3 regions of the Paenibacillus sp. FSL F4-0243 genome follow, and region 2 is predicted to be linked to each of the others. Evidence: predicted binding sites of a transcription regulator. Region 2 holds the regulator's gene; each other region holds the start of a gene.

The links. Region 2 encodes Rex, which represses fermentation and respiration genes when NADH is low (regulators of the CRP and FNR family bind a similar motif). Its sites were predicted from a motif close to TTGTGAAATATTTCACAA; they were not measured.
Region 1: a site for Rex is predicted at 1,532-1,549, ahead of NSS87_RS00855 (DUF1858 domain-containing protein). Genes of this name have one in related genera too.
Region 3: a site for Rex is predicted at 1,924-1,941, ahead of NSS87_RS20645 (polymer-forming cytoskeletal protein). Genes of this name have one in related genera too.

What each region holds. Positions count from the first base shown of each region.
Region 1 is NZ_CP150151.1:173,912-177,198, forward strand. Features, by position in the region: gene NSS87_RS00850 (altronate dehydratase family protein) at 1-1,469, shown strand, start outside; gene NSS87_RS00855 (DUF1858 domain-containing protein) at 1,671-1,898, shown strand; gene NSS87_RS00860 (DUF438 domain-containing protein) at 1,939-3,201, shown strand.
Region 2 is NZ_CP150151.1:4,804,344-4,807,630, reverse strand. Features, by position in the region: gene dinG (ATP-dependent DNA helicase DinG) at 1-1,001, shown strand, start outside; gene NSS87_RS21410 (redox-sensing transcriptional repressor Rex) at 1,133-1,786, shown strand; gene NSS87_RS21405 (amidohydrolase) at 1,773-3,074, shown strand; gene NSS87_RS21400 (DUF5590 domain-containing protein) at 3,244-3,287, shown strand, end outside.
Region 3 is NZ_CP150151.1:4,631,987-4,635,273, forward strand. Features, by position in the region: gene NSS87_RS20630 (LysR family transcriptional regulator) at 1-91, opposite strand, end outside; gene NSS87_RS20635 (histidine phosphatase family protein) at 248-865, shown strand; gene NSS87_RS20640 (hypothetical protein) at 930-1,175, opposite strand; gene NSS87_RS20645 (polymer-forming cytoskeletal protein) at 1,314-1,865, opposite strand; gene NSS87_RS20650 (LacI family DNA-binding transcriptional regulator) at 2,177-3,088, shown strand; gene NSS87_RS20655 (MFS transporter) at 3,138-3,287, shown strand, end outside.

The DNA.
Region 1 (3,287 bases), 2.3 Mb from region 2:
ACGAGGCTGATAACGTGGCAGTTGCACTTAAAGACTATCAAGCAGGCGACACCATTGTGATTGGTTCAAAAGAGATAAAAATTACGGAAGATATTGCTAGAGGTCATAAAATTGCACTAACCAGTATTAGCGAAGGCGAGAATGTATTGAAGTATGGTTATCCCATCGGTCATGCTAAAGCGCCTATCGTGCCGGGCCAGTGGGTGCATACCCATAATACGAAGACAAACCTAACAGGGGTTGAGGAATATACTTTTGAGCAGAAGCTGACCCCCAATCCTTTTAAAACGGAGAATTTGACCTTTAAGGGGTATCGTCGCTTTGACGGATCTGTAGGTATTCGTAATGAGCTGTGGATCGTCCCTACGGTTGGTTGTGTGAATGGAGTGGCGGAGCAGATCATCAATATTTTTAAGGCAGAGGTTGGGGATATTGCGCCGTTCGACAACGTGCTAGTACTTAAGCATAACTATGGTTGCTCCCAGCTGGGTGATGATCATGACAATACTCGTACAATACTTGCTAACGCGGTTAAGCATCCAAATGCAGGCGCCGTACTTGTGCTCGGACTAGGTTGTGAGAATAACAATTTGCATATTTTTAAAGACATGCTGGGTAGTTACGATGAGGATCGAGTGCGTTTTCTTGTCTCCCAAGAGGTTGGAAACGAGATTGAAGAAGGCGTAAAGCTGCTGAAGGAACTCTACAATAACGTACAGGGCGATCATCGGGAAGAAGTGGCACTCTCTGAGCTGAAGATTGGTCTGAAGTGTGGAGGCTCGGATGGCCTGTCCGGGATTTCAGCGAATCCCCTTCTTGGACGTCTGTCTGACTATATTGCTGCCCAAGGCGGCACAACTGTACTCACTGAAGTACCTGAAATGTTTGGCGCCGAAAAGATTCTGATGGAACGTGCTGCAGACGAAGCTATTTTCCACAAAATTGTTGATCTCATCAATGACTTTAAGCAGTATTTCATGGACTATAAACAGCCGGTATATGAAAATCCTTCGCCAGGCAATAAAGCCGGAGGAATTACTACGCTTGAGGATAAATCGCTGGGTTGCACTCAAAAATCCGGTAATTCCACGGTAATGGATGTACTCAAGTACGGAGAGCTTATCACTAACAAGGGCTTAAATCTTCTTAACGCGCCGGGCAATGACCTAGTGGCTTCGTCGGCTCTGGCTGCTGCCGGCTGCCAATTGGTGATCTTTACGACCGGACGGGGGACACCTTTTGGTACATTCGTGCCAACAATGAAGGTGTCTACCAATACCCCATTGTATGAAGGCAAACGTCACTGGATCGATTTTAACGCAGGTGTGTTGGTTGAAGATGGTTCTCCAGATGAGGTTCTGCGTGACTTCATTAACTACATTATCAGCGTAGCTAGTGGGGAATGGGTAAATAACGAGAAGAATAACTTCCGCGAGATATCCATATTTAAAACAGGAGTAACGCTATAATAAATAATTTATTACGAATTAGACTGTCCCTTATGCTATTAAGCTTAGGGGCAGTTTTTTTAATTTGACATTATTCATAATCCATCTTTAAAAGAACGGTCCTTGCTTTCTTCTGATTTAGTGATTGCAATCACAATTGCTTTGTACGGCCTATGCTAATCTGTTGTTGAGAATAGTTCTCATATAAAGGAGAAGAGTCCAATGGAAAAAATGCTGCGAATGGATGAGTCTATCTTCGAGATGGTATCCCGGCATCCAGAGGTCGTTGAGATTATGGTAGAGCTGGGCTTTAAGGACATTGCTAAGCCAGGTATGCTGCAGACCGCTGGCCGTTTCATGACCTTATCCAAAGGAATCAAGCTGAAGAAAATGGATCTCAACACCGTGAAGTTAGCATTTGAACGACATGGCTTCGAGATTATGAAATAAAGGAATCTATCATCAAAATTTCATTAAGGAGAGATCAATAATGAGTGAACTGATAAATAACCGCGAGGTTGATGTACCGGAGCAAACTCGTCGCCAAGCCATGCTCAAGGAGATTATTAAAGAACTGCATGCAGGCAAAAGTGTTGAAGAGGTTAAGGCACGCTTCGAGGAAGCTGTAGGTGATGTTACTGTTGCGGAAATCTCTGCAATGGAGCATTCGTTAATGACTGAAGAGGGAATTCCAGTATCCGAGGTACAGCGGCTTTGTTCGGTGCATACAGCAATATTCAAAGGCTCTATTGAGCAAATTCACCGCTCCTCAAAGCCTGAAGAACAACCCGGCCACCCAGTCCACACCTTCAAGCTAGAAAACCGTGAGATTGAAAGACTTGTGAACTTCCGTTTAGATTTGCATGCTACCAAATTCCAGAAGAATGACAGCGAGGAGCTGATCTTTAAGCTGCTGGAGGATCTTAGCTTACTGCTGGATCTAGATAAACACTATAGTCGAAAAGAAAATCTGTTGTTCCCTTACCTTGAAAAATACGGCATTTATGGACCAACCAAGGTAATGTGGGGCGTGGATGATCATATCCGTCGTATGATTAAAGATGCAAAAACAGCGCTCAGCAGCTACAGCGGAAATGCAGCAGATATTGGTGTTCAACTTACGGAGATCATCAAGGAAGTTAATGAAATGATTTTTAAGGAAGAAAATATTTTATTGCCTATGTCGCTGGATAAATTGACGGAAGACGAATGGGTCAAAATCGCTCGGGAGAGCGATGAGATCGGATTCTGCCTAACGGCGCCGGAACAGGAGTGGATACCCGAACGTGCCGCAGAGCCGGAAGGTGCAGCATTGCAGGGTGAAGCAGTGGGAGCCGCTCCGCAAGAAGGGTTCATCCGTTTTGAGACAGGGCTGTTGTCGTTGCATCAGCTCGAAACAGTACTCAATCACCTGCCAGTAGATCTGACATTCATTGATGAGAATGATGTCGTTCGATATTTTTCACACGGGAAGGAACGTATCTTTGCCCGAACTAAGGCAGTTATCGGCCGCACGGTACAGAACTGTCATCCGCCTCAAAGTGTTCATGTGGTGGAGAAGCTTCTGGAAGATTTTAAGGCAGGTCGTAAGGATGCTGAGGACTTCTGGATCAACATCAAGGATAAATTTATCTATATCCGTTATTTCGCTGTCCGCGACGAGACTGGTCGGTATATGGGTACGCTGGAGTTTACACAGAATATCGCACCTATCCGTGCACTGGAGGGGCAAAAGCGTATTTTGTCAGAATAAATGGGTGATTTAGGTTATTTTCCAGATAATAATATAGTCAGAAGACTCTCTTACTTAGTCGTAAGGGGGTCTTTTTAGAATATAAT
Region 2 (3,287 bases):
TAGTTACCGATATTAGCGGCTTATTTAAGGATTTAGCTTCTATACGTGAGCAAGTACGGTTTTTTATGGGATTAAATGATGAGAATGTAGTATATTGGCTGGAGGCGAATGGAAATTATCGCAGTAAATCGCTACAGCTGTATGCCGTTCCTGTTGATGTTAGTAATCAGCTTAAGGAGCTGTTTTTCGACAAGAAGAAAAGTATCGTACTAACTTCGGCGACACTCTCTGTGGATAAATCTTTCCAGTTTATGATTGATAATCTCGGACTTAATGAAGCTGCGGAAGAGGGGCGTCTGATGACATCACTCCTGCCTTCTCCCTTTAAGTATCGGGAGCAGGCGCTGTTAGTTATTCCGCGGGATTTCCCAAGTGTGAAGGGGAGTGTAGGCGATGCCCGATTTGTCGATACACTCGTACAGTCACTAGCAGAAGCAGCTATTACAACACGTGGGCGGATGCTTGTCCTGTTTACTTCTTACAAGATGCTACGCCAGGTTTATGATCCTCTGAAAGAGGCTCTAGCCTCACAAGAGATCACGGTGCTAGGTCAAGGCGTGGAGGGGGGCAGCCGTAGTAAGCTGATCCGCCGTTTTCAGGACAGTGCAGCCTCTGTGCTGTTAGGAACAAGCAGCTTTTGGGAGGGTGTAGATATTCCGGGTGAAGCATTAACATGCTTGGCTATCGTGAGGCTTCCATTTCAACCGCCGAATCACCCCCTAGCGGAAGCGAAGTCTGAGTTATTACAAGCCCAGAAGAAGAATCCGTTCATGAAGTTGTCTGTTCCTCAGGCAGTTATCCGCTTTAAGCAAGGATTTGGAAGACTGGTGCGGACAGCGCAAGATCGGGGTATTGTTATTGTGTATGACACAAGGGTGATCGAATCTCACTATGGGAAGTATTTCCTGTATTCGTTGCCTGGCCCGAAAATGGAGCATATGCTTACGGATCAAATGGTTCCTCGAATAGCGGAGTGGTTGGAGGACGGAGGCGTTTCTTGAAAAGGGCGTCTTCCCTCTAATTAATCACTCTACAATGAAGGGCGGTATAAGAATACCGCTCTTCATTGAGACGAGGTGCAGAAATTTCGATAGGATTTGAACAGAATATCACTTAAATTAGGAGGTAAATTATGAAATCGGATAAAATATCAGAAGCCGTTGTTCGCAGACTTCCTGTGTACTTGCGTTTCCTGAATGATCTCCAGAAACGTGAAATATTAACCGTTTCCTCACAAGAACTAGGACAAAAACTTGATTTGAATCCTGCTCAAATTCGTAAAGATTTAGCTTATTTTGGAGACTTTGGTAGAAAAGGTATCGGGTATGACGTAACTTATCTTATTGAAAAAATCCGTCATATTCTGAAGCTGGATCAACAATTGAATGTGGCTTTAGTAGGTGCCGGTAACCTTGGACATGCATTATCTAATTACAATGCTTATCTGAAAGATACTATGAAGATTACCGCTATATTTGACTCCTATGCACCTAAGGTAGGGCGGAAAATTAACTCTCTTACCGTTCAACCGATGGAGGAGCTTGGTCAGACGGTTCGTGAGCAAGGTATTCGAATTGGGATCATTACTGTGCCTGATTCAGAAGCGCAGAATGTAGCAGATATTCTCATTGAGTCTGGCATTGAGGCGATTTTGAATTTTGCACCAGTGATTCTAAAAACACCATCGAATATCCGGGTTCATGCTGCCGATTTTACAACGGATTTGCAAAGCCTTGCTTATTATTTGAAAGACGGAAAGGAAGAAACCGGAAATGAAGAGCAGTAAAACGATTATTAAGGGCGGGCGTTTTCTTATTCCGGGAACGGATGAGCCGGTTCTGAATGGATATATGACTATTGAAGATGATTTGATCACTTACATAGGAAAAGAAGAGCCTTTAATGGAAGATGATGTACAAGTTGTTGATGGCAGTCGTCTGCTGTTTATGCCAGGTCTGGTAAACACACATGGCCATGCGGCAATGTCATTGCTTCGTGGTTATGGAGATGATTTAGCACTTCAGGTGTGGCTTCAAGAGAAGATGTGGCCGATGGAAGCGAAATTCACTGGAGAAGATGTATACTGGGGAACCTCCTTGTCGGTACTGGAAATGCTAAAAGGTGGTACTACAACCTTCTTGGATATGTATGATCATATGGATCGAGTAGCAGAGGTAGTCGAATTATCAGGCATTCGTTCTGTACTGATGAGAGGCGTAATCGGATTATGCCCAGAGGAAGTACAAAATCACAAGCTTGCGGAAGCGATTTCTTTTGCACGAAATTGGCATGGTAAGGCTGATGGTAGAATTACGACGATGATCTCGCCACACGCCCCATATACTTGCCCACCGGACTTCTTTGTTAAGTTTGTTCAAGCGGCACATGATTTGGATTTACCGATGCATACCCATATGTCCGAGACCAAACGCGAAGTGGAGCAGAATGTGGTGGATTACGGACTTCGGCCTGTAGCGCATTTAGAGAAGCTTGGAATGTTCACACGTCCGTCTATTGTTGCACATGGCGTTCATTTGAATGATGAAGAGATCGAGATACTGGCTCGTCATGATGTAGGCGTGTCTCATAACCCAGGAAGTAATCTGAAACTGGCTAGTGGAGTGGCTCGGGTTACGGATCTTCTAAAGGCTGGTGTGAAGGTATCACTGGGTACAGATGGTGCGGCAAGCAATAATAACCTGGATATGTTTGAAGAGATGCGTCTTGCAGCCCTCATCCATAAAGGTGTAAGTGGTGATCCGACGGCTGTTCCAGCTCCGGAAGCGCTGCGTATAGCTACAGAGTATGGCGCAAAGTCTATCTTTTTAAATGATGTGGGTAGACTCGCTGTTGGCATGAAAGCGGACTTTATCGCGATTGATATAGACCAGCCGCATTTGCTACCACACACAGATCTGTTGTCTCATGCTGTATACTCTGCCAGTGCCAAGGATGTTGAGCATGTATGGGTGAATGGTAAACAGGTTGTAAAACATGGAGAATGTGTAACGCTAGATGAGGAAGCAATCCGTCGTAAGGCGCAAGAATCATTTGATGGACTGCTTAAACGGTAGTCTAAGATCATAACGAATAACTGAAAGGCTGTGACTTTCTGCGATTGCAAAGTTACAGCCTTTTGTGTTTCTGATAATTAGATCATTGAATTGGATATGAAACTTTGGATAAACACACAGGTGTGTTATATAATCAAAAAAGATATATTACTAGAAAGGGAGCTGTACCTTGAAGAAAAGGAAAAAATGGATCCTCCTGGGGTCAGTTCTGAT
Region 3 (3,287 bases), 170 kb from region 2:
CGGGTTGACTGATGTGCAAACGTTTAGAGGCTTTGGTCACACTCCCTGTTATTGCAACATAATAAAACAATTTTAATACATGATAGTTCATCCTGATTTCTTCCTAACTATATAAAATAAAATCATTGTTTAACGGACCTTCGGCTTTCTTACTATAACTATACATTATGGATATTAACTATTATATATTGTTTATTTATAATTATTTATCTTATACTTACAACTATTCAAAAGGGAGGTTTCGTTAATGAAAGAGACAGTATTATTTTTAACCCGTCACGGGCAGACCGAATGGAATTTGCAGAAAAGAATGCAAGGACATCAAAATTCAGCGTTAACAACCTTGGGTGAACAGCAAGCGGAATGGTTGAGAGAACGTTTGGAAGGTGAGAATTTAGGAGCCATTTATTCTAGTACTAGTCCAAGAGCATTGCATACTGCGCAGATTTTACGAGGAAATCGGAGTTTACCGATTCAACAGCAAGCTTCATTAATGGAAATTAACATGGGCATTTGGGAAGGAATGAACACAGATCAGATTGAACAAGAATATCCATTACAGTACAATCATTTTTTCACCAGACCTGATCTTTTTATTCCTCTAGCCCCAGGTGAGACCTATAGTCAGCTTGAACAAAGAGTAACGCCGACTATTGAGCGTATCATTAACGATAATGAAGGACATGAGGTACTTATTGTCACGCATCGGATGACCCTGAAAGTAATTATGGCTCATTTTCTCAATAAATCATTGCAGGAATTAGGGGAACTACCGGATATTCTCTCTACAGCATTGTGTAAAGTAACCCTAACTGACAACAATACAACCATCGATCTGTACGGCGATACTTCACATTATCAATGAATCCTTCTCAAAAATAAAAAAGGAAACTCCGATTTAAATGGGGTTCCCTTTTTAGACTTGAATTTTAAATTTCCACACTTTTGATTGTAAAGCTGCGGACCTTCATCCATTTCCCTGAAATAAATTCGTCAATTGTTTTCGTCTTCGGTCTAACACAAAAACGATGCTTGCTCCCTTTATCAAAACCAACCGCTTCAAAAATCAGGCCGTCACCTATTTGCTCCTTAAAGAACACTTGCTTAAGTCCCAATCTATTTAACATTTCAAGCTTTACACTTTCGATATATGTGCGTGAATACTCCTTAGACATATGTGTTCCTCCTAGTAGTGGTAGTAATATTATAAGTTCAATATTAAGAAAATCAACTGAAGATCACATAATCACAAAAAGAAAAAAGCCAACCCATAGTCTATGGATTGGCTTCTACTGTATAAGTTGATTACGAAATTATTTAACTTCTGTTGTTCCAGTCACTTTTCCATCAATAACAGCTGATGTTTTCAGATCTTCGCTTGCGAAATAGAGGTTACCATCAATAGTGGCGGTTTCAGGCAGAGTAAAGCCTTTCGCTTCTACATAAACATCGCCTTTAATCGTTCCGCCTTCAACTTTCAAATTCTCACTTTGTACTGTAAACTTTGGTACGGTTAGTGTATAAGTAGCAGTGATCTTGTGATCAGCATCTTGCGAATAAAGGGCAATCTTACGGTAGATGTCGCCATCTGCGGCTCCTTTATTACGGAATTCTCCAGCTACAACAACCTCATCAGGAATCGTTACATCATTTAGAATCGCAACAATCCAGTTTCCATCTTTGCTAACAGCCTTAGTAAATGCATCTGCTTGATTCACAATCGAAGCTGTAGTGACAGCATCTGTCTGCTCAGCAGCCGGAGCTGAAGTTGCCGCCGAATTGTTTGCTTTATCCTCATTTGCTCCACAACCTGCCAATACTGCTACCGAAACCCCAGCCACTAAAATCATTTTAAATAGTCTCATTTTCGATTCCCCCTAATTTTGATTATGAATTAATTATATATTAAAATTCTTAATAATTAAGTGAATAATTTCACAAATTTGTGTCAGTATCTAAAGCGGTTTCACAGCGCGCTCTCTTCCCGATTAAGATTCGTTCCCATGAGCCACACCTCTTCTCGCTGACTGATTTAGCTTCTTATATCTATTTACCCAAATTATAAAAATGAACACAAGCATCATTTGCTTCTTGGTATAAAGTCAATCGTTGACTCTTTTCAAGTGTTAATGATAATATTTGGAAATAAATATCTCAGCAAGGGAGAAGTTTACTGGTGAAAAAGACTACAATGAAAGACATCGCGCTACAAGCTAATGTCTCCGTTGCGACTGTAAGCTATGTTCTGAACCGCGTCGATAACCAAACCATTCCTGAGAAGACCCGCAATCAAATTCTGTCACTTGCCGAAGAACTTCATTACATTCCTAATCTAGCAGCCCGTTCGCTTGCCAATAAAAAAACGGGATTAGTAGGGGTACTTGTCCATAATTCTGCTTATATGCCACCTTGGAAACTCTATGCCCAATTCACATTTATTCGTGCTTTGGAACAGCGTTTAACGGATGCCGGATATCATACGCTGCTATATTCTCTTGGTACTGACCATCCTTCTCTGAATATCATCGTTGAAAGAAAGCTCGAAGCCGTCTTTCTGATCGATGTGCACGATGAATCCTTCTATTCGATTTCCAAACATTTTGTAGAAGGTATCCCCTTGATTTTGATCGACAGCATGATTGAAGATAAGCTGTTTAAGCAAGTTCTTTACAATTATCGTTCAGCTCTACGGAAGGTAATGCCGGAGGATCTTTCACAGGTTTGTTTAATTATGGAGAGCTTCAATAACTCCCTGCTCACTAACTTTATCCAAGATAGTCTTCCTTTACCTGAGAAAGCAATATTCAAAGTTCAAAATATGGAAGAATTGAATACAATCTTATCGGAGGGGATCTACAAAGAGGCCATAGTTATTAATGAGTTTATCGGAAGTTGTGTTGAAAAATCCGGGGTATTCGCACGTCTTTCTGTTCTATGTACCTGTAATTGCCCAGAAATGCTTGGAGAAGACGTTCAGAAATTCATATTCACTGGGGATAAATCAGCCACTGCTTTTGAACTAATGCAGGAGTTATTACATCGTCCTGACTACTCCAAACAAGAGAATAATCGTTATTTTGTTGATTAATTTTTTTTCGATATTCACTTAAGCGTTTAAGTCGAGAGGAGATTTACCCATGACAGATCCTGTATTAGCAAAACATGCATCCACCACCGCTCAATCCTATCCAACCCTTTGGGGAAACCGGAGATTTATGCTGCTACTCAGCTCCTATTCCATTTCTTTGTTTGGAAATACCTTTCACAGCATTGCTTTAAGTTTATGG